Regions from separate parts of the Ruegeria sp. HKCCD6157 genome, predicted to be linked through region 1. Evidence: riboswitches for the same ligand, from Rfam matches in the RefSeq annotation. Region 1 holds a riboswitch; each other region holds the start of a gene.

Evidence for each region. A riboswitch is a leader RNA that binds a small molecule or an ion and turns the genes downstream of it on or off. The one in region 1 is predicted to bind cobalamin.
Region 2: it holds a riboswitch for cobalamin, as region 1 does, so the genes downstream of both, GS612_RS19990 (DUF4198 domain-containing protein) here and GS612_RS00910 (DUF1636 domain-containing protein) in region 1, are expected to answer to the same signal.
Region 3: it holds a riboswitch for cobalamin, as region 1 does, so the genes downstream of both, GS612_RS09740 (DUF1636 domain-containing protein) here and GS612_RS00910 (DUF1636 domain-containing protein) in region 1, are expected to answer to the same signal.
Region 4: it holds a riboswitch for cobalamin, as region 1 does, so the genes downstream of both, GS612_RS10835 (aromatic ring-hydroxylating dioxygenase subunit alpha) here and GS612_RS00910 (DUF1636 domain-containing protein) in region 1, are expected to answer to the same signal.

What each region holds. Positions count from the first base shown of each region.
Region 1 covers NZ_WVRB01000001.1:210,032-217,573, forward strand. The annotation lists gene GS612_RS00890 (LacI family DNA-binding transcriptional regulator) at 1-574, shown strand, start outside; partial or broken gene GS612_RS20460 (GH1 family beta-glucosidase) at 571-1,872, shown strand; gene GS612_RS20465 (ROK family protein) at 1,849-2,898, shown strand; gene GS612_RS00900 (carbohydrate kinase) at 2,939-3,865, shown strand; gene GS612_RS00905 (D-lyxose/D-mannose family sugar isomerase) at 3,882-4,547, shown strand; cobalamin riboswitch at 4,647-4,844, shown strand; gene GS612_RS00910 (DUF1636 domain-containing protein) at 4,941-5,297, shown strand; gene GS612_RS00915 (ABC transporter ATP-binding protein) at 5,294-6,067, shown strand; gene GS612_RS00920 (ABC transporter substrate-binding protein) at 6,084-7,034, shown strand; gene GS612_RS00925 (iron ABC transporter permease) at 7,036-7,542, shown strand, end outside.
Region 2 covers NZ_WVRB01000012.1:16,534-24,075, reverse strand. The annotation lists gene cbiQ (cobalt ECF transporter T component CbiQ) at 1-706, opposite strand, end outside; gene GS612_RS20000 (cobalt ABC transporter permease) at 706-1,281, opposite strand; gene cbiM (cobalt transporter CbiM) at 1,278-1,889, opposite strand; gene GS612_RS19990 (DUF4198 domain-containing protein) at 1,896-2,681, opposite strand; cobalamin riboswitch at 2,813-3,012, opposite strand; gene GS612_RS19985 (ROK family transcriptional regulator) at 3,134-4,258, opposite strand; gene GS612_RS19980 (sugar ABC transporter substrate-binding protein) at 4,511-5,530, shown strand; gene GS612_RS19975 (ABC transporter permease) at 5,639-6,712, shown strand; gene GS612_RS19970 (ATP-binding cassette domain-containing protein) at 6,712-7,488, shown strand; gene GS612_RS19965 (hypothetical protein) at 7,485-7,542, shown strand, end outside.
Region 3 covers NZ_WVRB01000001.1:2,016,564-2,024,105, reverse strand. The annotation lists gene cobN (cobaltochelatase subunit CobN) at 1-1,744, opposite strand, end outside; gene cobW (cobalamin biosynthesis protein CobW) at 1,750-2,805, opposite strand; gene GS612_RS09740 (DUF1636 domain-containing protein) at 2,807-3,178, opposite strand; cobalamin riboswitch at 3,270-3,477, opposite strand; gene GS612_RS09735 (SLC13 family permease) at 3,705-5,561, opposite strand; gene GS612_RS09730 (hypothetical protein) at 6,024-6,176, shown strand; tRNA gene GS612_RS09725 (tRNA-Cys) at 6,191-6,264, opposite strand; gene GS612_RS09720 (protein-L-isoaspartate O-methyltransferase) at 6,490-7,143, shown strand; gene GS612_RS09715 (TolC family outer membrane protein) at 7,238-7,542, shown strand, end outside.
Region 4 covers NZ_WVRB01000002.1:147,969-155,510, forward strand. The annotation lists gene GS612_RS10795 (NAD(P)/FAD-dependent oxidoreductase) at 63-1,394, shown strand; gene GS612_RS10800 (hypothetical protein) at 1,348-1,893, shown strand; gene GS612_RS10805 (MFS transporter) at 1,893-3,116, shown strand; gene GS612_RS10810 (DUF3833 family protein) at 3,113-3,730, shown strand; gene GS612_RS10815 (DUF3833 family protein) at 3,727-4,269, shown strand; gene GS612_RS10820 (hypothetical protein) at 4,299-4,523, opposite strand; gene GS612_RS10825 (hypothetical protein) at 4,532-4,783, opposite strand; gene GS612_RS10830 (hypothetical protein) at 4,786-4,938, opposite strand; cobalamin riboswitch at 5,050-5,254, shown strand; gene GS612_RS10835 (aromatic ring-hydroxylating dioxygenase subunit alpha) at 5,336-6,589, shown strand; gene GS612_RS10840 (hybrid-cluster NAD(P)-dependent oxidoreductase) at 6,595-7,542, shown strand, end outside.

The DNA.
Region 1 (7,542 bases):
TCAATATGACTGGATCGACGTGAACAACAAAAGTTCGTTCATGCGCGCCACGCGCTTTCTGATTGACCTTGGCCATCGCCGTATCGCTCTGATCAACGGACTGGAAGATATGGATTTTGCCCAACGCCGCCGCGACGGATATCTTGAGGCGCTTGGTCAGGCCGGGCTTGCGCCCGATGCAAATCTTATGCGCAGCGCTGAAATGACAGAGGTCTACGGCCATCACGAAACGCAGAACATGTTGCGCCTCGATTCCCCTCCGACCGCTATTTTGTGCTCATCGATGATCTCTGCCATCGGCGTACGGCGTGCGCTGTCCGAAAACGGGCTTGAGATGGGTACGGATGTGTCAGTGATCGCCCATGACGACGACCTGTCCTATTTGAAGAACGGGCAGGATGTTCCGATTTTCACGGCAACACGCTCATCCGTCCGTCAGGCGGGTGAAATGGCGGCTGACATGTTGATCCAGCGCATCAAATCCCCGAATGATCCCGTCAAAACCAGGCTGCTGGAGGCCGAACTGGTCGTTGGCAGGTCAACCGGCCCTGCGACCAACAGGGTGCAACCATGAAACACGCACGCGCTGATTTTCCCAAAGATTTTCTCTTTGGTGTTGCCACTTCTGCGTACCAGATTGAAGGCCACGCACAGGGCGGGGCGGGGCGAACTCATTGGGATACCTTTGCGGCGTCGCCAGGCAACGTGGTGCGCGGGGAAAACGGAGACGTCGCCTGCGATCACCTGAACCGGTTCGAGCAGGATTTCGATCTGGTGCGCGAGGCCGGGTTTGACTGTTATCGTTTTTCGACCAGCTGGGCACGCGTGCTGCCGGACGGGCGTGGTCAGGTCAATCAGGCCGGGCTGGATTATTATGACCGATTGGCGGACGCCCTGCTGGAACGCGGTATCCGCCCCTGCGTGACGCTTTATCATTGGGAACTGCCGTCAGCGCTTGCGGATCAGGGGGGATGGTGCAATCGCGATATCGCCGATTGGTTCGCGGATTATACGCAGGTCATCATGGGTCGGATCGGAGACCGGATGTTCAGTGCCGCGCCGATCAACGAACCCTGGTGTGTCAGTTGGCTGAGCCATTTTGAAGGCCACCATGCGCCCGGTCTGCGCGATATCCGCGCCGCCGCCCGGGCGATGCATCACGTTTTGTTGGCCCACGGGCGGGCGATTCAGGCCATGCGCAGTCTTGGGATGGGCAATCTGGGTGCCGTGTTCAACCTCGAATGGTCCGAGCCAGTAGATGACAGCGCGGAAGCGCGGCTTGCGGCAGATCGCTACGATGCGATCTACAACCGGTTCTTCCTTGGCGGTGTTTTCAACAAGGAATATCCCCAAACAGCCCTGGAGGGGTTGGAGCCGCACTTGCCCAAGGGCTGGCAGAACGACTTTGAAACCATCGGCACACAGGTCGATTGGTGCGGGTTGAACTACTATACCCGAAAATTGATTGCCCCGGCGGACGCCGCCTGGCCCAGCCTGCAAGAGGTTCCCGGACCGTTACCCAAAACGCAGATGCGATGGGAAATCGATCCCTCTGCCCTTACCCGCTTTCTTGTCAGAACAAGGAAAGACTATACGGGCGCGCTGCCAATCTATATCACCGAAAACGGTATGGCGAGTGAGGAGCGCGTGCAGGACGATGATCGTATCGATTATCTCGACAAGCACCTTGCGGCCGTGCTGGACGCTTTGGCACAAGGTGTTCCGGTGAATGGCTATTTTGTCTGGTCGCTGCTGGACAATTATGAATGGGCCTTCGGGTACGAGAAGAGGTTTGGACTGGTGGACGTGGATTTCGAAACACTTGCGAGAACGCCCAAAGCGTCTTTCATGGCGCTGAAATCCGCCCTGTCCGGGGGTCAGAGCGTCTCTCAGCCGTTAGCGCAACCATTCGGTGCCGTGCATGAGCATTGGAACCTGGTTGCGGATATCGGCGGTACGAACACACGTCTGGGCGTCGTCACGAACGGAGAATTGGCAGATCTTCGGAAACACCCGACGGGGACATTGGAAGATCTGCTGGAGGCGTTTCATGATCTCAGGGACGAGATCGGAACCAACCCACAGGCCGTCGTAGCAGCCGGAGCCGGGCCGGTCAGGGACGGAACGATTCAGCTGACAAACGCAAACCTGGATCTTTCGGAAACCGAGTTGGCGAAAGCAACAGGAGCAGAGCGCACCTTTGTCATAAATGATTTCACCGCTGCGGCGTGGTCGGTGGCCGAGGTGACCCGGTCGGATGTTGCGGTCTTGCAGGGTCAGGCAACGCCGCCCGCAGGCACACGGCTGGTTGTAGGGCCCGGAACCGGGCTTGGCGTTGGTGCGTTGCTATATTCCGAAGGCAGGTATCACACGGTTTCCGGCGAAGGCGGGCACGTGGGCCTGTACCCGCGCCATCGCGACGAAGTTGATATCTTTGAGGCGGCACGTCGCATCGCACCGAGCTGTTTCTTTGGGGACAGCCTAGCGCTGGAAGCAGAAATGTTCCTAAGCGGAACCGGCCTGCCGATCCTGTATCAGGCGGTTGAATTTGCAGCCGGTCAAGCGCGAACTCAGGCGCGCTCTGCAAAGGACATTCTGAACGATGCCCGTAACGGCACCGATCTGGTCGCCGAAAAAGCCGCGCAGATTTTTACCACCCATCTGGGTGCTTTGATGGGTGATCTGGCGGTCACCTTGATGCCGGAGGGGGGCGTTTTCCTTGTCGGCGGCGTTGCCGAGAAAAACCGCTGGCTATTCAGTGACGACTTCAAGGATGCGTTCAACGGCGGCGGCCGCTTCAGCGACTTGCGCCGCTCCCTGAACCTATACGTATCTGAACAGGCAGAGTTCGGGATCATCGGCGCAAACAACTTTTGCAAGAACGCGCTGCGACAGTAACCAGCCAAACCGAAATTTCTATTCCGAGAAGGACCAAGACATGATCCTGTGCTGTGGTGAAGCGCTGATAGATATGATCTCAGAACCGACCGTGTCGGGTGCACTGGGCTTTGTGCCACATACCGGTGGTGCAGTTCTGAACACAGCCGTCGCGATGGGACGTCTGGGTGTTCCGGTTGGGATGCTGACAGGTTTGTCATCGGACATGTTCGGCCAGCAATTGATCGATGCGCTGAAAGCCAGTCATGTGGACACGACACATGTGATCATCTCGGACCGTCCTACCACGCTTGCCTTTGTGCAGCTCTCGGAAGGGCACGCGACTTACAGCTTTGTTGATGAAAACACCGCGGGCCGGATGTTGCTGCCAGAAGACATGCCCGATCAGCTTCCTGCTGTCTCAGCCCTGTATCTCGGCGGAATCAGCCTTGCCTGTGAACCTTGCGCAGATGCCTATGCCGCCCTTCTGGACCGCCACGGTTCCGACCGGGCGGTGATGCTGGATCCGAATATCCGCCCGGGTTTCATCAAGGATCAAACCCGGTTCAGAGCGCGTTTGAACCGCATGATCTCACAAGCGGATATCGTCAAGGTTTCAGACGAGGACCTGGACTGGATCATTCCGGGCGCTGAATCCGAAGCCGCGAAGGCGTCTGTGCTGTTGCAGGCGGGTCCTTCCGTTGTCATCGTCACGCGTGGCAGCGACGGGGCGCACGGCTATCTGGCGGATGGTTCCGAAGTCTCGGTTCCTGTGAAGCCCGTTGAAGTGGTCGACACGATCGGCGCAGGTGACACGTTCAACGCCGGCGTCCTGACCGGTCTCAGCCGTGCAGGGCATCTGACCAAATCAGGTCTGCGCGGATTGACGGCTGAAAGCCTGCAAGCAGCCATGGAGCTGGGCGCTGACGTGGCGGCCGTGACCGTTTCCCGAGCCGGGGCGGAACCCCCCTGGGCGCACGAGCTTTGACCTGCGGGATGGCATGATGAAACGATCCGAAATCAACCGTATCAAGACCCAGGCACAAGCATTCATTCAGTCCTTCGGTGCCGTGTTGCCACCCTTTGCGGATTGGTCGCCCGAGAAAATGCGCAGCCCTCTGGCGGAAACGATCCGCGGCCGCGGGCTGGGATGGGACATAACCGATTACGCACAAGGCCGTTTCGACGAACTTGGACTGTTTCTGTTCACTCTGCGCAATGGCGAGGCGAAGGATCTGAAATCCGGGCGCGGGATGCTCTATGCGGAGAAACTACTGATCTCGAAAGACAATCAGCTTTCTCCGATGCACCGGCATATCGTCAAGGCAGAAGACATCATAAACCGGGGCGGCGGCGACCTCGTTCTGGAAATCCATGCCTCGGATCCAAACGGTGGCGTCGACCGCGACAACCCGGTGACGGTCCCAAGCGATGCCTGCCCTGTAACCTTGCAACCCGGAGAACACTTGCGGCTGAAGCCGGGGCAAAGCGTAACTTTGATGCCCGGCATCTGGCACGCTTTCTGGGCCGAGCGCGGCGATTGCCTTATTGGCGAGGTATCGACCGTGAATGACGACCGTACGGACAATGTGTTCGAAGAGCCGATCCCACGGTTTTCGAAGGTCGAGGAAGATACCGATCCGGATTTTCTTCTTGTATCAGACTATTGACACCGTTCGGTCCGGGCTGGCGCAGCAGGATCGCTGGCTCAACTGTTGCAATTCCATCCACCACCCTTTCGCCTGCCGCTTGACAAGTCTGGCATAGCCGGACTAGCTGAGCGGGATGGTTCCGTAAGGGATGAAAATGGGAACACGGTGCGGCGCTGGAATGTGCCAAGTCCGTGACTGCCCCCGCAACTGTAAGCGGAGAGCGACGCCACTTCACCACTGACCCGTATGGGTTGGGAAGGTGGGCCGAGCCTTGACCCGCAAGTCAGGAGACCTGCCATCGCATGGTAACCAACCCGGGGCGGGGCGTCCCCGAAGGAGGCTTGATGGCGCGTTTGCGTAATATCTGGGTATGTGCCCTCTGTCTGCATCTGGCAAACGACGGAGACGGCAATGACCTGCTATTCTGATCACTACGTTCTGATCTGTTCAACATGTCAGGGGACGATGCCTGCCGAGGCTGCGCAAGACGCGCTGGATGCTCAGCTGCCTGACGGTTTTGAAACCCGAATGGTGGCCTGCATGGCAGGTTGTGAACGGGCCATGACCGTCGGATTTCAGGCCGCAGGCAAAGCGCAGTACCTGTTCGGCGACATTAAGACATCACACGACCTGGATGCCCTGGTCGAATTCGCGACCCAGTTCGGCGACAGCGACGATGGCTGGACCAGCGCTTCGGACCGCCCTCCTGCCCTTTTCGCAAAGACCCTGTCGCGAATACCCGCTTTGCCATCCCGAGGGACATCATGAGCTTTCTGGTTGCCGAGGATCTGGAGTACTACGCGCTCAATGGTGATATCCTGTTGCAGGATGTATCCTTTCGTCTGGAAGAAGGATCAATTCTGGCAATCGCCGGGCCGAACGGCGCCGGTAAGACCACTCTATTGAAACTGCTGTGCGGGATTGAACGGATTGCCTTGGGTGATGTTTGGATAGAAGGCCAAAGCCTTCGTACCCTGTCCGCCCGCCAACGCGCCCGCTCCATTGCTGTGGTCGGACAGCAGGAAATGCCCGACGGACGGATGCGCCTGCAAGACTACGTTGCGCTGGGACAAATCCCGATTCAGGGCGAACGTTCGGTGGCTCAGCACAAGGCTGATCTTGAACGGGTGCTGACGACGACCGAGCTGTCGCATTTTGCCAACAAGACGATGGGTCAACTGTCGGGCGGAGAACGTCAGCGCGCACATATCGCGCGCGCGCTGGCCCAGAATCCGTCGTTGCTGTTTCTGGACGAGCCAACCAACCATCTGGACCCCGATGCCAAGGGGCACATGCTGTCTCTGGTCGCTGATCTGGGGGTAACGGTCGTCATGATCGTCCATGATCTGGTCATGATCCCGGAATTCGCCAGCCATGTGGCGTTGATGAAAGCCACGCGTCTGACAGGGTTCGGGCCTGTTGGCGAAGTTCTGACCCCAGACCGGGTGCGTGAGACATTCGGCGTGGATTATCTGTGCTTTCAGCACGAAGGCCGCATGATCCCCGCACTGGATATCCGAAAACGGAAACTGTCATAATAACAGGAGCTTACATATGATGCAGAAACTCTGGCCAGTGGTCGTCTTCGCTGGCTTGGCAAGTGGGGTGGCAGCAGAGGGCGTCACCGTGGACAATTGCGGCGAACCGCTGGCTTTTGACTCGGCGCCGGAACGTCTGGTCGTGCATGACATGAACATGACGGATATGGCCTTTGCGCTCGGCCTTCAGGACAAGATCGTGGGGCTTACCGGAATTACCGGCTGGTACAAAACAAGCCCTGATTTTGATGCTCAGCGTGGCGACATCCCAGAGCTTGCCCCTAAATACCCGACGATCGAAAACCTTGTGGCCGTCGAACCCGATCTGTTTTTTGCCGGTTGGTACTATGGCATGAAACCCGGCGGAGATGTCACGCCCGACACGCTGGAACCCTTTGGTATCAAGACCATGATCCTGACCGAAAGCTGCGTGCATCTGGACAAGGATCGCCCCGAGGCCAGCATGAACCTGTTGATTGATGACGTTCTGCGTCTGGGCAAGGTCATGCAGGTCGAAGACAAGGCCGAGGCGCTGGTTGCCGGCTGGAAAGACAAATTGTCAGCCATCGAAGCAAAAACAGCCGATCTGGCAAAGCCCCGCGTATTCCTGTTGGACGGACCGGCCGATGCTCCATTCACCGCCGGCAAGTTCGCCATTCCCGATGCGATGATCACAGCGGCGGGTGGCGCGAACGTGACGCATGATCTGGATACCAGCTGGGGCCGCACGTCGTGGGAGGCCGTGGCAGCGGCCAACCCGGAATTTCTGGTGCTGCTCGATTATCAGTCCGGCAACGGCGCAGAGGACACCTTTCAGTTCCTCAAGGATCACCCGGTGATGTCACAAACGGACGCGGTAAAGAACGAGCGCTGGATTGGCCTGCGTTACGAGGAACTGACGCCCGGCCCGGCAAATATCGAGGCGATCGAGAAGATGGCGAAGGCGATGCACCCGGAGACCAACTGATATGGTCCGATTGGGCCGTTTGATAGTGCTGGGGGCGGTTGTTCTGACCGCCCTTTTGCTGTTGTCGATCGTCTACGGGACCACCCCAATCCCCATACGCGAAGTTTTTTCGGCCATCGGCCTCGGAACCGGTCTGGTGGAAGGAGACATGTCGCCCTTGCACCGGATCGTCTTCGACCTTCGCCTGCCCCGTGCCTTGTTTGCCGCCGTGATTGGTGCGGGACTGGGCGTCGTTGGTGTCGTTTTGCAAACAACGACGCGAAACGACCTGGCAGATCCGTTTCTGTTCGGTCTGTCCTCGGGTGCTGCTGCCGGCGCCGTTCTGGTGATCACCGTCACGGGTGATGTTCTGGGAATCTGGACGTTACCGTTGGCAGCATTTTGCGGTGGTCTGATCGCCTCCGGCATTGTTCTGGCGCTGGTTCAGGGCTTGCGTACAAGCGCACCCGAAAAACTGATCCTGGCTGGCCTGGCGGTGTCCTTTCTGTTTTCCGCGATCACCAACTAC
Region 2 (7,542 bases), on a different contig from region 1:
TCAGGGCAAATTCCTGAAGCAACGGCATACGCCCGGAAAACCCCCGGCACTTCATCGCGGCCAGGATGCGTTCTGATCTTTCGATCGCGCGCACAAGCATCATACCCACAAGGTAGCCAAAGCTGCGATATGTGTGCCAGTTTGTTGCTGGCCGAAATCCACGCACCTTCATCGCGGCGCGCAGCCGCAGGTATTCTTCGCGCAAGACCTCGATATACCGGATCGTGAACATCAGCAGGTAAACCAGCTTTTCCGGGCACCGCAGACGATGCAGGGCGTGGCCCAGTGTAACCGGCTCCATCGTCCCGACCAAAACCATCAGGGACAGGATCACGGCATTGGCGGTCAAGGCAATCTCGACCGCTTTCCAAAAACCCTGCCAGCTTGCGGGGAATCCCCAAAGCGTGAACATCGGATCCCCGGGCATGGAAAAGGGCAACAGGACCAGCATGAACAGGATGAACCCATCCATCATGGCCATTCGCTTCAACGTCTTTCGCCGCGGCAGACGTGAAACTATCAGAAGCGAAAGCGACACTGTCAGCGCCGCGCAAAGCGCGCCGAGGGATGACAGCGCCACGGTCACGACCGCAAAAACAACTGCCATGACGATCCGCATCCGAGGATCCAGCAGGCTGATCAGACCTTCTGGTCCGTCACCGGCTTCGGACAGTGTTTTTTCCTTGTGCCCCAGAACGTGTGCCATCAAGAGGCCAGCTTGCGGCGGGCCGCCATGTAAAAGCCCAGACCAAACAGACCAACGATGTACCCGATCCCGCCAAGGATGGTTTGTAGGTCGTTCTGTTCGCGATAGGCCGCAATCTCGCGCCTGAGCGGGCGCAATTCATCACGCACGGCTTTGGCGATAACCTGTTGTTCTTCGACGCTGAGAGACGCCGCCGAACCGCTGGCCGACGTGACAGCAGCCGAAGATGAGCCACCGTTTTCTGCCACGGCAACGCCCATGATCCGCGCGACATCTTCGGCAGACATCGTGACTTCGGCCACATGCCCGGCGCCAAGGTCGGCAAAAAAGGTGTGCGCCACGGCCGAGGTCGGCGTGTAGACAAAAAAACCGTCCGCATCAGTGACCGATCGACCCAGCTCGGCCCCATCCGGGCCGGTGACAATGACCTCGGTGCCGTTTGCCATGTCGCCGTTAGAAAAGCCAATTTCGCCCTCGATGACGTCTCCCGACTCGAAAACGCCGGCTATGACCTTGTGCGCCAGGGCAGGCACAGGTGCGCAGCACACGGCCAATATGACAGCCAGATGCTTCATGTGGCTGCTCCTCTGAAAAACAGCTCGGGCTTGACCTTGCGTGCCAACAACACGGCGAACCCGGTCAAAATCGCCTCGATGGCCATTACAGGAATATGGGCGAAGAAAACAAGCTTGGCGGCAGGCAGAAATTCATCCCCCGACAGCGCCAGCGAAAACGCGACCATGCCGGTTGTCGCCGCAATCGCAAACGCGCCGCCGATGCCCCCCCAAATCGCACCTTGCAAAGGCGTTCCACGCGCGATCAGACGACCGAACAACATTCCGGCCACCACAGCGGGAAAGGCGATATTGACGGTGTTGATCCCCAACACCGTCAACCCGCCAAAGCCGAAAAAGACCGCCTGTAGCAAAAGCCCGACGAACAAAGCCGGGAATGCGGCCCAACCAAGCAGCAGCCCGGCCATGCCGTTGAGGATCAGATGGACCGACGACGGACCAATGGGCACGTGGATCAACGATGCCACGAAGAAACTGGCTGACAGCACGCCCGCAGTGGGGATGCGATCAAGATCCAGAGACCTGAGACCCATGGCGATCCCGCCCGCGGCGGCTATGGCGCCGCCAATTACAACCGGGTTGGAAAGGGCTCCGTCGACGATGTGCATTTGGGGTTACTCCAGATCCCAGGCGCGGATCCAGATGACCGCATCCTGGCTGAGTTCTTTGCCCTCATGTTCGGTTGCCGGACCGGAACCAAGGGCGGCGAAACCCCAGTAACCGGCTTTTGGAACGCCGAACGAAAAATACCCGTTGTCGTCAGATATTGCGACCACCGCACCACCCGGCATTGGTGACGCCTTCGGTGCAGAAGCGGCCGAACTTTCCATGTCGGGTTCGGCTGCCATGTATTCGATCTCGATCTCGGCCCCCGCAACCGGCTGACCATCAGCCAGCACACGGCCCGTGAAAGTCGAACCCGCGATGATGTTGGTCGGCTTGTTCAGCGGGATAATCTCGGTCGGCAGACCCACGGGATTCATCCAATCGGTCGGCAATTCGTTGCGGTTCAGGAAGGCTTTGGTGAGCTGTTGGATATAGATGTCTTCGGATTCCTCGTAATAAGGCTGAGGAACCGTCACCAGCACATAGTCGCCCGACCGTTTGACCGGGACACTGCCTTTGAACGCCGCGCCCTCGTTCTGCCCGCCGGTGAACCGGATAGGTTCCAGCGTGTCCAGCAAATCGGTCTTTTCACCGTTGTGGATCACATAGAATTCCTGCGGCTTTTCAAGATCCATGACATGGCCATTCTCGAACGGATGCCAGAAAATCAGTTTGACCGGCACATCGCCCGGTTTCTCGATCATGGTGTCGGTGGTGTATTCCAAAAGGAAATGCGCATTTGCGATGGCAGGAAGAGCCACCGCGGCAGCGGCTGCGCTGAGCAGCGTTTTCATGAACAGTCGTCCTTGTCCCGTCGCGCCAATCCCGGCGCGAAATTCGTTTTGACCACGGGACATTCAACGCCAAATTACCCTTTCAGGCATCCTGGTCCGACGCACATCCCGTCGCCGATTAGGAGTGCCCCTTATGAGGGCACATGTCCGGCAGGTATCCTGACTTGCGGGTCAAAGCGTTGGACCGGCCTTCCCGGGCAAACCCCAGTGGCGTTTCAGCCCTGCTCGCCGCTTACAGTTGCGGGTGCAGTTGCGGAATTGGGCCTGAGCCCGCACCGCATTCCCTATTGATTCCAGAGCAAGCCCCGGAACCGGACATGCCGAGCGGCTTGCCAGACAACTCAGCCTTCCGTCAACGAAAATGTGTTACGGCCATCGAAAATAATGAGCTCGGCAGTTTGCGAGAGTGAACCAGTTTGTGAAATATCCAAGGCAACAGGGTGATTTCACATCTAAGCTTCTGAAAGATACCTTTCCGACAACGGCAGGCTTGCCGCGCCCAGTGAGCGTGCTTCCGGGCCCACGGTCCCTGCCAGCACGGCAGGGCGCTCGAGACCGGTCAGGTTAAGCTCAGACAGTTTGTCTTCGACCATTTCAACCAAACGCGCCTTGATGTCCTGCGGCATCCAGCCGTCAATCTTCACGCATTCGAAATCTATCAGGCTACAGGATGAGACAATCGCATAGGCAATCCCGCTCGCCGTCTGCTTCAACCAGTTTTCCAGTTGAACTTTTGGCACATCCCAACGCTGGGTCGTTTCCCAAATGGAATGCGACGTGACACCTGCCGTGGTGATTGCACGCTCGAGCACGTACAGGCTGGCCACATCGATAAGCGGCCTGACACCACCGACATCATCCGGCACAGGCAAGGGGCCGATTGCGCCCGAGTTTCCACGCCCTGAAAAGATTGCGCCATTGAGGACCACACCGCCGCCAATGAAGAAACCAATATAGAAGTACAGGAAATCCCTTGGCCCATCGGCTGGACCGAATACCAATTCCGCCCCACAAGCCGCAGTGGCGTCATTTTGCAGGAATACCGGAATATCGAGGCGCCGCGCCAGGTCAGCCTTCAGGTCTGATACGCGCCACGGGTCCATTTCTTCCTGAGGAACCTGAAGGGTCTGGGCCCAGTCCCATAGGTAGAACGGCATGGCAATCCCAAGTCCCGCAATCCTGCCTTTGGCCTCAGGCGGCATGGATGATATCATTTTGCCCAGACTCTCAGTGGAAAACTCCAAAGTGGCTTTCGGCGTTGGATAGTCATAGGTTCGCCGATCGCGTTGCCGTACATTTCCGACAAAGTCAGTCAAAACCAACTCGGCACTGCGACGCCCCACCTTGAGCCCAAAGAAAAAGGCACCATCCGGGTTAAGTCGCATGGGAACGGAAGGTTGCCCGACTTTCCCGCGGACCGGTTCGCCGCGCAAAAGCAAACCATCCTTCTCCAACAGCCGCATGATGACGGAAACGGTTTGTGCCGACAGTCCTGTCATGCGCGCGATCTCGGACTTCGAAAGGGCCTGGTGACGCCGGACAAGCGACAATACAAGCCGTTCGTTCCGGGCCCGCATCCCGCTTTGGTTGGTTCCGCGTACCTCTGACCCGTGCAGGCCAATCGAATTTTTCCGAGATGAATTTTCCGGCACGACCACCCCTTTCCTGCTGAAGAATGAGAAAGCCCGTCCGCACTGTCAATAATAAATAAGAGTGATTTATTTATTGACTCAAAATTCGAATCTTGTGATTGTTTCTTATGGGGTCAGGATTTTTGCCTGATCGCCCTCGTGCCCTACTCGGCATAGAAAAAACTGGGAGGATAATCGATGAAACTTGCAAAACTTGCGGGTGCTGCTGCGCTCGGGGTTACTGCCATGGCTGGCAGTGCAATGGCGGAAGGCGAAACTGTTTGCCTGATCACCAAGACGGACACCAACCCGTTCTTTGTCAAAATGAAAGAAGGTGCGACTGCAAAAGCGGAAGAGCTGGGAATGACGCTCAAAGCCTTTGCGGGCAAAGTTGACGGTGACCATGAAACGCAGGTGCAAGCCATTGAGACCTGCATTCTGGACGGCGCCAAAGGCATTCTGCTGACGGCCTCGGACACATCATCCATCGTTCCGGCCGTGAAGCAGGCGCGGGATGCAGGTGTTCTGGTTATCGCTCTGGATACGCCGCTGGAACCCATTGACTCGGCTGACGCGACCTTTGCCACGGACAATTTCCTGGCCGGGCTGCTGATTGGACAATGGGCCAAAGCCACGCTGGGCGACGCGGCCAACGACGCGAAAATTGCGACACTGGATCTTGCCGTCAGTCAGCCGACAGTGGATGTGCTGCGCAATCAGGGTTTCCTGCAAGGCTTTGGTGTCGATCTGGCGGACCCGAACGTAATCGGTGATGAAGATGACCCCCGTCTTGTCGGAAGTGATGTCACTGCCGGCAACGAAGAAGGTGGTCGCCGCGCGATGGAAAACCTTCTGGCAAAAGATCCCACGATCAACGTTGTTCACACCATCAACGAGCCTGCCGCGGCAGGCGCCTACGAGGCGCTGAAAGCCATCGGGCGCGAAAATGACGTGCTCATCGTTTCCGTGGACGGAGGCTGCCCGGGTGTCCAAAACGTTGCCGATGGTGTTATCGGCGCGACGTCGCAGCAATACCCGCTGCTGATGGCATCGCTGGGTGTTGAAGCCGTCAAGAAATGGGCGGACGAAGGCGTGAAGCCTGAAAACACGCCTGGCAAGGATTTCTTTGACACCGGCGTGGCGCTTGTAACGGACAAGCCTGCCGAAGGCGTCGAGTCGATCTCGGTCAAAGAAGGCATGGACCTCTGCTGGGGTTAACCTGACCACCCGGAGGGCCGCAGAGGGCGGCCTTCCGCATTTCAAACCACCCATTCGCCCGAAAACTTGCTAAAGTCGTCAGCAACCTGACGCTTTGGGGGAACCTTTATGTCCGATACTTCACGACGATCAGACGACTTCGAAGCCGCTGCAAAAGGCAGCCCGGAACAGATTGCCGAATTTGACGATCACCACCGCGGGTTCGTCGGAACGGTTCAGCATTTTCTGCATGTGAACCCCTCTTTGGTGCCGCTGATCGTTCTTGTGGCTGCCATCGTCATTTTCGGGGCTTTGCTGGGCTCCAAGTTCTTCTCGCCATTCGCGCTGACCCTGATCCTGCAACAGGTTCAGATCGTCGGGATCGTGGCGGCGGCGCAAAGCCTCGTCATCCTGACCGCCGGTATCGATCTGAGCGTCGGGGCAATCATGGTGATGTCGTCGGTTGTCATGGGTCAGTTCACCTTCCGATATGGGCTGCCACCAACGGTCGCGATTGTTTGCGGCCTTTTCGTTGGCACCGCAATCGGTGCGGTGAACGGGTATCTGGTCAGCCGCATCAAACTGCCGCCGTTCATCGTGACGCTTGGCATGTGGCAAATCGTTCTTGCGGCGAACTTCCTGTATTCTCAGAACGAAACAATCCGGTCGCAGGAGATCGAAGAAAACGCCGCGATTCTGCAACTTTTCGGGGCCAAGTTCAATGTGGGCGGGGCGGTATTCACCGTCGGCGTGATCTTCATGCTGGTGCTGATCCTCGGGCTTTCCTACGCCCTTCGTCACACCGCATGGGGAAGGCATGTCTATGCGGTCGGTGATGATCCGGAAGCCGCCGAGCTGTCCGGTGTCAATGTGCATCGCACGCTGATGTCGGTTTACATGCTGTCCGGGCTGATCTGCGCCTTCGCGGGCTGGGCTCTGATTGGTCGGATCGGGTCCGTGTCTCCGACGTCTGGCCAGTTGGCCAATATAGAAAGCATAACGGCGGTCGTGATCGGGGGCATATCCCTGTTCGGTGGCCGCGGGTCCATTCTTGGATCGCTGTTCGGAGCGTTGATCGTCGGGGTCTTCACGCTTGGGCTTCGGTTGCTGGGCGCTGATGCGCAATGGACGTTCCTGTTGATCGGCATCCTTATCATCGCAGCGGTCGCGGTCGACCAGTGGATCAGAAAGGTGGCAGCCTGATGGAACCTATTCTCAAAGGACGGAACCTTGTGAAGCGCTACGGCAAGGTGACGGCGCTGGATCAGTGCGATTTCGATTTGATGCCGGGCGAGATTCTGGCCGTGATCGGCGACAACGGCGCGGGCAAGTCAACACTGATCAAGGCGATTTCAGGCGCGGTGATGCCGGATGAAGGCGAAGTCTGGCTGGAAGGCCGGAAAGTGAATTTCCACTCGCCGATCGACGCGCGCGAAGCCGGCATTGAAACGGTTTACCAGACACTTGCGATGTCCCCCGCCCTGTCGATTGCGGACAACATGTTCATGGGGCGCGAGATTCGGCGCAAAGGGCCGTTGGGATCATGGTTCCGAATGCTCGACCGTCCGGCGATGGAGAAATTCGCCCGCGACAAGCTGAGCGAACTGGGCCTGATGACGATCCAGAACATCAATCAAGCCGTCGAAACACTGTCCGGGGGTCAGCGTCAGGGTGTTGCGGTGGCACGTGCCGCGGCATTCGGATCAAAAGTCATCATCCTGGACGAACCAACCGCCGCATTGGGCGTGAAGGAAAGCCGGCGCGTTCTTGAACTGATCCTGGACGTGAAGTCTCGCGGCATTCCGATCATCCTGATCAGCCACAATATGCCACATGTTTTCGAGGTCGCCGATCGAATTCACGTACATCGGCTTGGCAAACGCCTCTGCGTCGTTGATCCCAAGGATTACACGATGTCCGACGCAGTGGCGTTCATGACCGGTGCCAAGGAACCGCCCGCCGAGGACCAGGCCGCGTGAAAAGCACACTTGCCACCCCCGAGGCGCTTGCAACCAAAATCGCGGATGCCGTTC
Region 3 (7,542 bases), 1.8 Mb from region 1:
TCCGGCGCTTGGCCTGCGCGGCTTCGCCCGGGTCGTTCACGATGAACGGGTAGATCACCGGCAGATCGCCGATCAGCGCCTCGGGCCAGCAATCGGCTGACAAGGCGACCGATTTTCCGGGCAACCATTCCAGCGTTCCATGCGCGCCGATATGGATCAGCGCATCCGCACCCAACCCTTTGCGCAGCCACAAATAGAAGGCGACATACCCGTGGCGCGGGGTGCGCGAGAGGTCATGATAGTCGTCATCCCGCAGCTCGGGCGTGCCGCGTTCGGGTTGCAGCGCGACCAGCGCCTTGCCGCGTCGCATTGCGGTGAAATGGAAGGCCCCATCGGCACAGGCCGGATCATCTTGGGGCGCGCCCCATACGGTGTGCAGATCGGTGCGCAGGGTTTCGGGCAAATCCGCAAGCGCATCCAGATAATCCCCGAGCGACCACGAAATCCGGGCGTCCAGAAGAGTGTCGGCAATCGGCGCGCCAATCGCGATGTCATAGCCTTCTTCGTCAAGATCGGACAGCATCGCCTCGGCCGAGGCCAGCGCGTCAAGGCCAACCGCATGGGCCATCTGCCAGTCTTTGCCGGGATAGGTGGACAGGACCAGCGCGGGAATCCGATCTGCCTTGGGTTTGTCGTTCAGTGCAAGCCAGCCCGATACACGGTCGATGATCGCTTCGATCCGGTCCGGTTCGGGCCGATGTGCAAAGCGCGCGTATTCCAGATGCGGATCACGTTTGCCTGGTTCCTTGAAAGACGCGATTCCCGCCGAAATCCGCCCATCCACCTCGGGCAGTACCACATGCATGGCAAGATCGGCGGGGGACAGCCCGCGTTCCGCCTCGGCCCAGGCTTTGCGGCGCGAGGTGGCGAGAGCGACCTGAAACACCGGCACTCCTGCCGCGTCCAGAGGCGATGTTCCCGACGCGCCTTTGCCCGAAAATGAAGTGGCATTGACAATGGCGGATGGGTTCAGCGCAACAACCTGGTCCCGCAACCAGTCGGCGGCTACAGGCGCCTTGAGCGACGGGGCAAACAGGCCCACCGCCTCGAACCCACGGGCGCGCAGGCTGCGGATCAGGGCCGCGATCGGGGCGGTGTCCGCCGAGGTCAGGTAAGCGCGGTAAAAGGTGACGAGGATTCGTTTGGCCTTGCCTTCGAACGCGGTTTCCACCGGAATTACGCCGCGATCCGGACACCACACGCCACATTCGGGCAAGGTCTTGGCGCCCATCACCGGACCGGCATAAAGCCCCGCCGCCAAAGCCATCTGCGCCAGCGCCGCCTGCGCCGCGACCTCGCCGCCGGTATCGCACAGATGCACCAGACGCCGCAGGGTCGAGACCGGCAGGGTGGAATAGTCATCCAGCCGCGTGTCCTCGCGCCCGTCAGCGGGCAGCACCGCCAGCGCGATGCCCTTGGCCTGCGCCAGCGCCAGAACCTGCTGCAACCCATAAGCCCAGTAGGGGACGCCGCCGATCAGACGGATCAAAATGCCCTTGGCGCCCTCCATCGTCTGCTCGACATAGGTATCGACCGACAACGGGTGTTTCAACGCCGTCAAATTCGCCAGCCGCAGGGTCGGCATTCGCCCTTCCGGTCCGCCACCACGATGCCAGCCCGCCGCAAAAGCGCCCAGGTCGCTGTCCGAAAAGGACAGCACCACCAGATCCGCCGGGCTCTGGCCCAGATCGGTTGGGGTCTCGGTTTCCTCGAGCCCGTGGCTTTCGCGGAAGACGACGTGCATGTGTCTTACTCGGCGGCCTCACGCACACCCACGAGGATTTCGCGGATTTCCGCCTCTTTGATATCGTCATGCTCGGCGATGACGACCAGACGCGAACGACGGTCTTCACCGGGTTCCCACGGGCGGTCATACTGGTGCCGTACCCGCGCGCCGACCGCCTGAACCAGCAGGCGCATCGGCTTGCCCTGAACGGCGGCATACCCTTTGACGCGCAGGATGTTCAGCTCATTGGCCAAGCGTTCGATATTGGCGACCAGCTGGGCCGGATCGGTCTGCTCGGGCAGCTCGACGATGATGCTTTCGAAATCGTCATGCTCGTGATCGTGATGGCCGTCGTGATGCGAGGGTCGGGCGTCCATGTCATCCTCGGCGGCGGCTTCCAGACCCAGCACAACGCGCACGTCCACGGCACCTTCGGCCACTTCGACGACGGGCAGGGGGCGCGGCGCCTCGGCGGCGATGATCTCGCGCGCTTTGGCCACGCCTTCGGGGCCGGCGAGGTCGGGCTTGGTCAGCAGGATGATGTCGGCGCACGAGATCTGATCCTCGAACACCTCGGACAGGGGCGTTTCGTGGTCGATCGAGTCATCGGCCATGCGCTGGGCGTCCACCGCTTCGACATTGGGCGCGAAACGGCCTGCGGCCACAGCCTCGGCATCGGCCAAGGCGATCACGCCGTCGACGGTGATCTTCGAGCGGATGTCAGGCCAGTCGAATGCCTTGAGCAGCGGTTTCGGCAGGGCCAGACCGCTGGTTTCGATCAGGATATGATCCGGGCGCGGCTCCAACGCCATCAGGGCCTCGATGGTGGGAATGAAATCATCTGCCACGGTGCAGCAGATGCAGCCATTTGCCAGTTCCATGATGTTTTCCGCCGGGCAATCAGGAATGGCGCAGGATTTCAGGATGTCGCCATCGACGCCTACATCGCCGAACTCGTTGACCACGACAGCAAGGCGCTTGCCCTGTGGGTTCTGCATCAGGTGACGCACCAAAGTGGTCTTGCCCGAGCCCAGAAAGCCGGTGATCACTGTGACGGGGAGTTTTTCGAGGTTCGACATGTCAGGCTCCAATCGGGGGAATGCGCGAGGCACAGTTCTTGCGAAAATGTTCGGGGCGTTCGCGCCATTTCACCAAACCATCTTCAGTGGCCAGATACTTGGTCGCGCCGTCGACGATGACGTCGACATGATCTGTTTCGTTCAGGTTTTCATACACGAAGGTCCAGCGGCCCGGCCCGCGCAACACGATCGAACAGCCTTGATCGCAGTTTGACAAGCATTCAACGGCTTTCAGGGTGACACCGTCGGGCAGGTCTGCCTGTTCCAGGGCCTTGTGCAACAAAGCGCCCGGGCGTTGCGCGTCATCTTCGACAGGCAGGCCGCGACGGCAGGTGGTACAGACCAGCAACTCGACTGGTGCGGTCTCGGTCATGTCTCTCATCCCCCCAAATCCTCTTCGCGGGGGACGGGGTTTCATGCGGGCCACGATTGGTCATGGACCCGACACCGGAACACCCCGCCCGGTTTCAACTTCGGTTGTTGGCAGGTCTCCCGGCTTGCGGATGCCAGAGGCGGGCCTCTGTCGGATGTCCCGCCTTCCCGGCTTTCGGGCCAGTGGCATTGGGCATCCTCTCCGTTCACGGTCGCGGGGGCGGCTGCGTTTGGCGGCAAGACCGTTGACGCATTCCCTTTTCATCGGCTCTCACCGACACCAACGAAAGGGACATGCGGCACCGCTGGCCTGCTTGTCAAGCGAGTCGCGCGCAACAATGATGCAGAGGCATGGAAAGCGACCTGTGGGCGTCGATGGGCGGCATGGTGTGCCGGGACCCAGCCTGAGGTGGGCCCGGCGACGAACGGTATTTCAGCAAGGGGCGTAGACTATAGTGAACGGGTGCCTTGACTGAACCTGTCCAGATGATGGGACAAGACCACCGAACACCCTGGATCCTCTTGCGCTAATAGATGACGTTTATCATGAGCAGCGAGACGACCAGAAACAGCGCCGTCATTATTCCGCCGGAGCGGACGAAATCCATCACCTTGTATCCGGCCGGACCCATGATCAACGCGTTTACCTGATGGGTTGGGATGATGAAGCTGTTCGAGGTCGATATGGCGACCGTCAGGGCAAAGACGGCCGGGTTTCCACCCGCCGCCACCGCAATCGATACCGCCAGAGGCACCAGCAGGACCGTGGCCCCCACGTTGGACATGACCAAAGAAAAGGCCGTCGCCAGAATGGCGATGCCGGTTTGCAGCGACCAGAGCGGCCAGCCGTCCAGAATTATCATGATCTGCTGCGCGATCCACGCGGCCGTGCCTGTGTTCTGCACGGCTTGTCCCAAAGGTATGAGGCAGGCGAGCAGGAATACGGTGTTCCATCCGACCGCGCGGTACGCCTCGTCCACGCTGAGCACACGGGTCAGCATCATGCCCACCGCGCCGGTAAGAAGACAGAGTGAAAGCCGGACGTCCGTGAACAGGATCAACGACAGCGAAATGGCGAAGAATACCAGGGCCCAGCCGACTTTTTGCGGCCTCAGCTCGTCCTGAGGAAAGTCTGTCGTCACAACGACGAAATCCGGATCTCGTTTGATCCGCATCAGGTTGTCCCATCTGGTATGCGCCACAAGCATGTCGCCCGCCTGAAACTTTTCGAGTCCGATCTGAGTGGATTCGTGATCCTCGGTCTCGACATGGCTCAGCGTCTCTTCGCCGCGGTGAATGGCCAGCAGCGACATCCCGTAGGTCTTGCGAAACAAAAGCTCGCGGGGGCATTTGCCGATCAGCTTGCTGTCGGGCGTGATGACCACCTCGGCCACGCCTGCATTGGTTGGGGCGAACTCTTCGACGAAAATGTCCAAATCCGGAAGAACGGTCAGCCCGTATTTCTCGGCGAACTTCTCGACCTCCCAACGGCGGCCGACGATGGCCAGCCGACACGGCGCTGCAATTTCCGCTGTCAAAACCTGAACCATCGAGGTTTTGCCGCGATAGAAGGTGGAAATGATGTACAGGTGGTTTTCGTGGTTGATGTCGGCCAGAATCTCGCCGACCAAAGGGCTGTCCTCGGGCACCACGACTTCGAACACATCGGCTTTGAGGCCATAGACCCTTTGCAGGTACTCCTGTGTCCCTTGTCCGGTACCCGTATTGTCAGGCCCTTCAGCCTCGGGCAAAACCCAACGTCCCAACAGCAGAAAGTAACCAATTCCCGTCAGGATCAGAACCGCACCCATCGGCGTGACCGAGAACAGGCCGAAGGGCTCCATTTTCTGAGAGGCCGGCAGACTGTCATTTGCCGTCAGGATCAGATCGTTCAGCAGGATAAGAGGAGACGACCCCACCATCGTCATCGTGCCGCCCAAAATGGCGCAGAATCCCATCGGCATGAGCAGGCGCGACAGCGGTATGCCTGACCGTGTGGAAATTCGGCTGACAACCGGCAGAAACAGAGCAGCGGCGCCGACATTCTGCATGAACGAGGATATGACACCAACGGTGCCGGAAATGATTGGTACAACCCTGCCTTCGGATTTGCCACCGTATTTGAGGATGACGGCAGCCACCTTGTTCATGATCCCCGTCTTGTCCAGACCGGCCCCGACGATCATGACCGCAATGATCGAGATGACGGCATTGGATGCGAAGCCGTCGAACAGAAGGGTGACATCCGCCAGATTTCCCAGCCCGGGCGCGTAGCTGAGCAAGCCTATGAGAACCAGAACCAATATGGCGGAAAGGTCGATCCTTATGATCTCGGAAACGAACAGAAAAACGGTGAAAGCCAGCAGGGAGCAAACGACCCCCATCTCGAAGGTAAAGGCAATGTGTTCCACAATACGTCCAGAACTTTTTCTTTGTTAGAGTCCTAGTTCATCCTTCCCGAGTTGTCATGAAGTTTCGTTTTTTGGCGATGTTGAGACATAAAATTGCTCAAAGGCTGCTGTGTGAGCAATGCTTTCGGGAACCCCATTTGACGAACGCGTCAGAAAGAAGGATTGGACAAATTGCATGAGGAAGTCAGCACGTTTCGTACCGGCGCGATGCCGTTCCAACCAGGTCGAAGCAGCATAGGTAATGGCAGGTCAATTCCAGCCATGGACGACAGACAATCCGACAGCTTTGTTTGCGGCACCATTCTGCCGCTGCCTGAACCGCGCAATGGGCCTGCTTGGCCGTCCCTGATCGCAATCTGACTACAATAGAGGTCTGTACCCAAATGGCTGGGACCAATGGTTCAGGTCACCAATTCTGATCATTTCGAGATGAAGATGCCAAGGAAGTACGGCGAGGTGTTGCCTGAACGCAAGCTGGCGGCATATGCCCAGAATGCTCGCAGTCGGATGGAACAGAACCAGATCGAAACACGAAAAATCCAAATTTTGGTTGGATACTGGACCTCGAAGAAAGACAAAGTACCGTAAGTCATTGGAGGTATTGGAGGCGAGTACCGGAATCGAACCGGTGTACACGGATTTGCAATCCGCTGCGTCACCACTCCGCCAACTCGCCTTTTCAAGTAAAATCAAATACTTGCCGTGGTGTGCATGGGTTTCTAGCAGCTTTCCCAAGGGGCGTCCAGAGGATTGCGCGCAATTTTGTCGACGAGATTGAAATTTGCCGAAGCCCGCAACCGCAAACGCGCAGGCGCGGGGGGGTTGCGTCAACAGGGCCGTTGCTGGGCGTTTCAGGATGTGGCAAAAGCCGGGTAACTTTGGGAATGACTCGAGAGATCCTATGACAGATTTCGCTGCCCGGCGCCGCACTATGGTTGATACGCAAATCCGACCTTCGGATGTTACAAAGTTCCCGATCATTGAGGCGATGCTGAACGTCCCGCGCGAAAACTTCGTGCCTGACGCACAGCGTGAGGCCGCCTATGCCGACAGTGTGATCGATCTGGGCAACGGGCGCTGTATGCTCGAGCCGAGAACGCTTGCTAAAATGCTGGATGCGCTCAACATTTCGAACGACGAGATGATTCTCGATATCGCTCCGGCGACGGGGTATTCCACTGCGGTTGCCGCGCGTATGGCCCAGTTGGTTGTTGGTGTGGAAAGCGACGACTCGCTGGCGTCCGAGGCGCAAAGCCTGTTGGCTGAGGCCGATGTGGACAATGCCATTATCCACGTCGGTCCTTTGGATCAGGGTGCGGCTGAGCACGGTCCTTACGATGCGATCATGGTGCAGGGCGGTGTTGAACGGATTCCCGACGCTCTGTTGGATCAGCTCAAGGAACATGGCCGGATTGCATGCCTGTTTGTTGAAGGCAATCTTGGAACTGTGCGGATCGGTCGAAAGGCCGGAGGCCGGGTCAGCTGGCGGGATGCGTTCAACGCCAGTGCGCCGATACTAGAGAGCTTTTCGGCGGAGTGTGCATTTTCGCTATAGTTCGCCGATAGATTCTGCTGGCGCCTTGATTAGTTGAAAAGAAGACCGCAAACTGCCTTCAGGGCAGTGTAATTTCGTTTGAGAGGATTTCGGTATGCGTGGTTCAGCGACAGGCAAGCTGGTCAGGGCATTCGCAGTGACCGCAGGACTTGCCATCAGCGTTATGCCAGGGCGTCCGGCGTGGGCTGACAACATAACAGACGCCTTCATCGGCGCGTATAATACAAGCGGCTTGCTGGAGCAGAACCGGGCGCTGCTGCGCGCGGCAGATGAAGACGTGGCAATCGCGCTTTCTGCATTGCGGCCAATCATCAACTGGACTGTACAGGTCAGCCAGGATTATACCCGGTCTCGGACCAACAATGTGGTCACAACGACCGAGCCGTCCCGGTTTTTCAC
Region 4 (7,542 bases), on a different contig from region 1:
GATTGATCCACTTGTGCCTACCCTGCGTATCTTCTTGTAAACTGTCACATAAAGAGGCTGGAATGTTCGACGAACCCCGGGGTGTACGGAAGAAAATCGCGATTGTAGGTGCAGGCATTTCGGGACTTTCCGCCGCTTACTATCTTTCAGAAAACAACGACGTGACAGTCTATGAGGCCGAACCTCGGCTTGGTGGCCATGCCCGCACGGTGATGGCCGGAAAGAACGGGGATCAACCGGTCGATACGGGCTTCATCGTCTTCAACTATGCGACATATCCCTACCTGACCCGGCTGTTTGATGAGCTGGGCGTGCCCGTGATCGAAAGCGAGATGAGTTTTGGCGCGACAATCGACAATGGCCGCATTGAATACGGGTTGAACAATCTGCGCACACTGACCGCTCAAAAGCGCAATCTGGCGCGTCCGGCTTACTATAAAATGATCGCTGATATTCTGCGGTTTGGCAAAGAAGCCCCAGAAGCCGCCAAGGACGATGACACCACGATTGGCGAATTGGTGGACCAGCTGCGGTTGGGTCATTGGTTCCGGCACAATTATCTGATGCCGATGTGCGGTGCCATCTGGTCTACGCCGGTCGAGTTCGTGGATCAGTTTCCCGCACGCTCTTTGGTGCAGTTTTTCCGCAATCACGCTTTGCTGGCAAGTGGTCGCGCAAACCAGCATCAATGGTACACGGTCAAAGGCGGCAGCATAGAGTATGTCCGCCGGATCGACGCGGCCCTTCGTGCGCGGGGGGCAGAAATACGTCTGGCCAGCCCTGTTCAGAATGTATCCCGTGACGAGATGGGCGTCACCATCCAAAGCCAGGGCGCCGTGGATCAGTTCGATGAAATCATCCTGGCCACCCATTCGGACCAGTCGCTTGCCATTTTGGGGGATGGCGCGACCCCCGCGGAAGCCGCTGCATTGGGCGCAATCCGCTACCAGCCCAATACGGCCATATTGCATTGTGACCCAGGTCAGATGCCCAAGCGGCGCGCCTGCTGGTCAAGCTGGACCTATCGTTCGCAAGCCGGAGATGTGGGGGTAACCTACTGGATGAACCGGCTTCAGAACATTCCGGACAGTGACCCGCTGTTTGTAACGCTGAACGCTTCATCAGAAATTCCCGCGGAAAAGATCTATGACCAGGTCGAATTTGCCCATCCGGTCTTCGACAAGGCCGCCCTGAAGGCGCAAGGGCAAATCCGCGAGATGCAGGGACAGAACCGAACTTGGTTTGCCGGTGCTTACAACCGGCACGGATTTCACGAAGACGGGATAGCCAGCGCGATGCATGTCGTTGCTCGAATAAATGGTGCCCCGCAAACCATCGGAGCTGAAAATGGCATTCCTGGGAAAGACCCGGCCCTATCTGTTGCCGCTGAATAAGGCGATATGGCGCACAGCGTTTCTTGCACTTTCCTTGCTGATCCCTAATGGGCTGATCGCATCGCCGGTCACGGAAGAACTGAACGATGCCCAGCTGCGCGGAACCGCGACGTTCCGGTATCTGGGTTTGCCGATCTATGACGCCAAACTCTATACGCCCAAAGGTGCGCCGTTCAGTTGGAGCGAAGATATCGCCCTGCAACTGACCTATCGCAAGAACATCAAGAAGAAAGCGCTGGTCAACTCGACGCTTGACGAGATGGACCGCATCGGCCGTTCAGCACCCGTTCGCGACCAACTGAACCGGTGTTTCAAAGCCGTGGCGAAAGGGGACAGTTATCTGGCGGTTTCTGATGGTCCCGACAAGGTCAGTTTCTGGCTGAACGGGCAAAAGACCTGTACCATGGCGTATCCGGGCATCAAGCGCAGTTTCATGTCCGTGTTCCTGGGAGACAACACGCGGTCCGCGTCCTTCACGCGCAGGCTACAGGGGCGGTGATGCGCTATCCCCGGGTCAGTCTCTATGCGTTGATGCTCGCTGCGGCGGGTATCCCGCTTTATATCCACTTGCCGCGCTTTGCAGCCGTGAACCTGGGTATTGGCCTTGGGGTCATTGGTACGGTGCTGCTGGTGATCCGCTTGGTGGATCTGGTGCAGGATCCGCTGATCGGTTGGGCAATCGACCGATGGCCCGGCGGCCAGCTTGCATTTGCGGCGATGGCGGCTTTGGGGCTGGCAATCGGGTTTCCCCTGCTTTTCAATCTGCCGCAGGGTGCCAGCGTGCCGGAACTGGTCGCGATCCTGATCTTGCTGTTCTCGGCGTACAGCCTGGGAACCATTCTTCTGTATGGTCGCAGCGCAACTCTGGCGAAGCGAACCGATCCGAAAGAGCTGATGACACTGGCCGCCTATCGTGAAGGCGGGCAGTTGACCGGGGTGGTCATCGCAGCCAGCGCTCCGGCCCTGTTGGTTGCTTTCGGGGCACACTCCCAAGGCTACCCCGCATTCGGAGCGTTTCTGGGGCTGCTGTCCGTTCTGACCTTGATACTGACGATCCCGATCTGGCGACGCGGACCGATCACCGGATCAGGCTTGTCCTTTGCAGGTCTGGGTCAGGCCGGTGGCTTGCGTCTTCTTGCGCTGGCTTTGGTCAACAGCCTCCCGGTTGCCATAACCTCCACCCTGTTTCTGTTTTTTGTGGAAGATCGGCTGCAACTGCCGGGCAAGGCGGGTCCTTTGTTGATCCTGTTCTTCCTGAGCGCAGGCGCGAGCGTCCCGCTCTGGGCAAAGCTCAGCAACAGAATTGGCCCGAAACAGACTCTGATTATCGCCATGCCGCTCTCGATTGCCGGCTTTATCGGCGCTGCCACACTGAGTGCAGGAAATATTGCGGGTTTTGCAATGATCTGTCTCGCCTCGGGCGCGGCGTTGGGCGCGGATATGGTCGTGTTGCCGGCAATGTTCTCGATCGTCCTTACACGGGCCGGGCTGAACGCATCAGCCGCGTTTGGCATCTGGTCCTTCGCTGGCAAACTGGGCCTCGCCCTAGCTGCCTTTTTCACTCTGCCGCTGCTGGAACGCAGCGGTTTCACCCCCGGTCAAACCAATTCCGCACAGGCGCTGGATACACTCAATCTTGCCTATGCGGTGCTGCCCTGTATCCTGAAAGTCGGAGCGTTCGGGATGGTGTTGACCCTGCCCACCGAGGTCACAAGCAAATGAACGCTTTCACCATCATCCTTCTGGTCCTTCTGACCGCTGTCTTCATCCGCGCAAGGCTGCTGAGCTTTCGCGCGCAATCGCCGTCGGATTACAGTGGCACCGGGCCAAATTTTTCGCTGAAAAAACACCTGAACGGAGAGATCTTGTCCGAGGGCCTGATCTATGGCCCCAATGGCAAAATGTCGAACAGTTTTGTCGCGCGCATGTTCGGCGAATGGCAAGGCAACTCGGGCACGCTGACCGAATACTTCACCTATTCCAACGGAAAACAGATGACCCGCAAATGGTACCTGACGCTGGGAACCGGCAACACGTTCACGGCAATGGCGGATGATATCGTGGGCGAAGGTCGGGGCATCATCTCGGGGTCCACGGTAAAACTGACCTATCGCATCATTCTGCCAGATGACGCCGGTGGACATACGCTGGACGTCACCGATTGGATGTACCTGACAGAAACCGGCGTCATCATGAATCGGTCCGAGATGCGCAAGTTTGGCGTCAAGGTCGCGGAACTGATCGCCACAATGCGTCCAAGCCCCAGATCGAAACCGATTCATCCAAGTGGGTCAAACGGGTATGACGCGACTTCGGAAGGGAAGCCGTTGCAATGATCACCTTTCGCTCTTTCATCGCCTGCATTGCCATCGCAAGCCTTGCAATTTTGGCGGCCTGCTCCAGCAAACCGAAGATACCAAAAACGTTTCTGTCGGACCGACAGTTGAACCTCGAGGAATTTTTCGAAGGCAAAACAGTGGCCTACGGTCAGTTTCAGGATGTTTTGGGAAATATCCCCCGCAGATTCACGGTTGATATCGACGGGACATGGGACGGCGAAACCCTGACCCTGGTCGAAGACTTCGTCTACGACGATGGCGCGACGGAACAGCGCATTTGGACATTGACCAAAACCGGAGAGGATACGTGGACCGGTACGGCGCCTGGCGTGCTGGGCACCGCCAGCGGGATTGAGCGCGGGGATACGTTCAACTGGAAATACAAGATCGACCTGCCGATCAAGGACGGGACCATGCGTGTCAAATTCGACGATTGGATGTGGCTGCTGGATGACGACCGTCTGCTGAACCGCGCGTATGTCTCACGCTATGGCGTCCGTCTGGGTGAAGTCATCCTGTTCTTCGAGAAGAAATAGGGCCGCCAGGACCGGTTTCATCACAAAAGTCAGTAGAAAATAAACTCGTCCACCAATGCTGTCGTCGATCCCTTGACCTCACCGGCCGTGTTTGCCCTTGGCCCGTCCGAGGCTGCACCCTCGGCGCGTTCGCCGCCCTCGACCTTCAGGCGCGCGCGTTCTATCTGCCCCCAGAGGAAAAACAGACCATCTCGTTTTCCCATGAGGCGCGAAGGAACTGTTGTCCGCAAAACACCTGTTTTCGGTTTTGGCATCTGCTCTCTTACTGCCTCCGGTGTTTTCCACCATTTTCGGAAAACGTAATGGTTTTTCCCGAAAAAGACAATTTTTTATGGACAAAATGAGGTTTTCTACCGGCCGTTGACAAGGTGGACTGACAACTCTCGCATGACGGATATTCGCCTTCTTCACCTGTCCCATTGAAAGCCAGCGCTATCCCAAAAGGATCAACTTCACCCAAAAGGGCTTGCTGCAAACCTCCTTCACTTGGCTTGACACTCTCTTTTCCAGCCATGCTCAGGCGACGTGCAGCGTTTCGTTTCTGATCAGAGCAGCCGGGCCTTCGCCGTCGCGGTTGGGGGATAATTTGGCGGCGCCGATGTCAGACGTGGCCGCATCCATCGCAAGGCCATCGGCCACCGCAAAACGCCATGCTGGCGGGCCTGCCACGCCCCTGTGCCAAGGACTGTGATCCCGGCGCCGTCCACGCTGCCGGAAAATTGCCATGTCTGTTTTGAAACCGGAAATGTCGCAAGCATTTCAGCGCTCAAGCGGGTAAAAAGTAGGCTGCCATCGTGAGGTGCCGCTGCTTGATTCTCAGACAGCGGAGAATTGGGAAGCCGGTGGAATTCCGGCACTGCCCCCGCAACGGTAAGGAAGGTCAGGTTCGACAATCAACCACTGGGACGAGGATCCCGGGAAGGTGTCGCAACCGGGTGCAAGCCCCTTTCAAGTCCGGAAACCAGCCTTGCAGATATGTCAAACCGCGGGTGGCGGTGGGGGCACGGGTTTCGGACGTGGTCCTCGCGCGCCTCCGGACGGTTCCTCCCTGTCATCTGCCCAAGCAATGCCGCGGGGCGCGGCAGGAGAGCCAGAAGTGAACAATGTCCAAAACCTGTTGGCGCGTCGAATCCCGGGCTATGCTCTGGAACGGGCCTTTTACACCGACCCCGAGATCTTTCAGACCGACCTGGAAACCATCCACTATCGCGAATGGCTCTTTGCCATTCCTGCTTGCGAACTGGTGAAAGCCGGCGACTATGTAACATACAACGTGGGTGCCTATCGCGTGATCATCGTGCGCGGCGCCGACAACCAGATCCGGGCGTTTCACAACACCTGCCGCCATCGCGGCTCGATCATATGCAAGGCGGCAAAAGGCAACGCGCCGAAGCTGGTTTGCCCATATCACCAATGGACCTATGAGCTTGACGGCTCTTTGCTGTGGGCCCGCGACATGAGGCCGGAGTTTGATCCCAGGCAGCATGGTTTGAAGACGGTTCATTGCCGCGAGTTTGCCGGGTTGGTTTACATCTGTCTGGCGGATGTCGCCCCGGATTTTGACACGTTCGCCAATATCGCGCGCCCGTATCTTGAGCCGCATGATCTTGCGAATGCCAAGGTCGCCTTCGAAAGCACGATCATCGAGAACGGCAACTGGAAGCTGGTCTGGGAAAACAATCGCGAGTGCTATCACTGCGGCGGCAACCACCCTGCGCTGTGCCGGACCTTCCCTGATGATCCGGGCGTGACGGGGATCGAAGGCGGTGAAACCCCAGCCTATATGCAAGCCCATTTCGACAGGTGCCAGGCAGCGGGTATGCCATCGCAGTTCTACCTGCACGAGGACGGCCAATATCGACTGGCGCGGATGCCGCTGAAAGAAGGGGCCGAGAGTTATACGATGGACGGGAAATCCGCCGTGCGCCGCTGGTTGGGCCGGTCGCCCTTTGCGGATGCGGGATCGCTTTTGAAGTTCCACTATCCGACCACGTGGAACCACTTTCTTGCCGACCACTCGATTGTTTTCCGCGTCACGCCGATCAGCCCGACAGAGACCGAGGTCACGACCAAATGGCTGGTCAACAAGGATGCCGTTGAAGGCGTTGACTATGACGTGAAACGTCTGACCGAAGTCTGGGTCGCCACGAATAACGAAGACCGTCAGGTGGTCGAGGACAACCAGCAGGGCATCAACAGCCCGGCCTATGTACCCGGCCCGTATTCAGCCATTCAGGAATCCGGCGTGCTGCAATTCGTGGATTGGTATTGCAACACAGTTTCGGCCCGCCTGGCGCCTGACTCCATGGCGGCGGAGTAAGGCTGATGAAAGACCTGAACACGCTTTCATCAGCCGTCTGGCAGGATGGAGAGATGCTGGAATGTGTCTCGGTCGTGCCCGAGATGCCGAACACCGCCAGCTTTTCGTTCCGTGCCCCCTCGGGGGCGCAGTTCGCCTATCACCCCGGTCAGTTCCTGACGCTCGAGATTCCGGCGCCCGGCCAGCCCGGAGGCGTTGTGCATCGCACCTACACGATCTCATCGTCGCCGTCGCGGCCGCGGTCGATCACCATCACCGCCAAAGCGCAACCCGACAGTATCGGCACGCGCTGGATGCTGGACAATCTTCAACCCGGCATGCGGATCAAGGCCATTGGGCCTGCGGGCCTGTTCACCAACGCATTGAGCGATGCGCGCAAGTTCCTGTTTATCTCGGCTGGCTCAGGCATCACGCCGATGATGTCGATGACCACCTGCATGTGGGACGAAGGCCGCGATCTGGACGTTGTCTTCATCAACTGCGCCAAAAGGCCATCCGAGATCATCTTCCGCCAGCGCTTGGAACAGATGGCCAGCCGCACGGATGGTTTGGACCTGAAATTCGTGGTGGAAGAGCCGGACCGCTACCGCCCATGGACGGGATATCAGGGTCAGTTCAACCAATTGATGCTGGGGCTGATGGCGCCGGATTACCTTGAGCGCGAAGTCTATTGCTGCGGTCCTGAGCCCTTCATGCAAGCGGTACGCGACGCGCTGGCCGGTCTTGGTTTTGATATGAACAACTACCATCAGGAAAGCTTCGGCGCGCCGGTGGAAACCGAGGCGGATCAGCCCGAGTTGGATGACGTTGTTCTGGACGACGACAGCAGCGCCGAGATCCTGTTCGCGACCTCGGGCGTGACGGCCAAGGTTGCCGAGACCGACACGGTGCTTGCCGCCGCCCGCTCGGTTGGCCTGAACATTCCGTCAGGCTGTACCTTCGGCGTGTGCGGT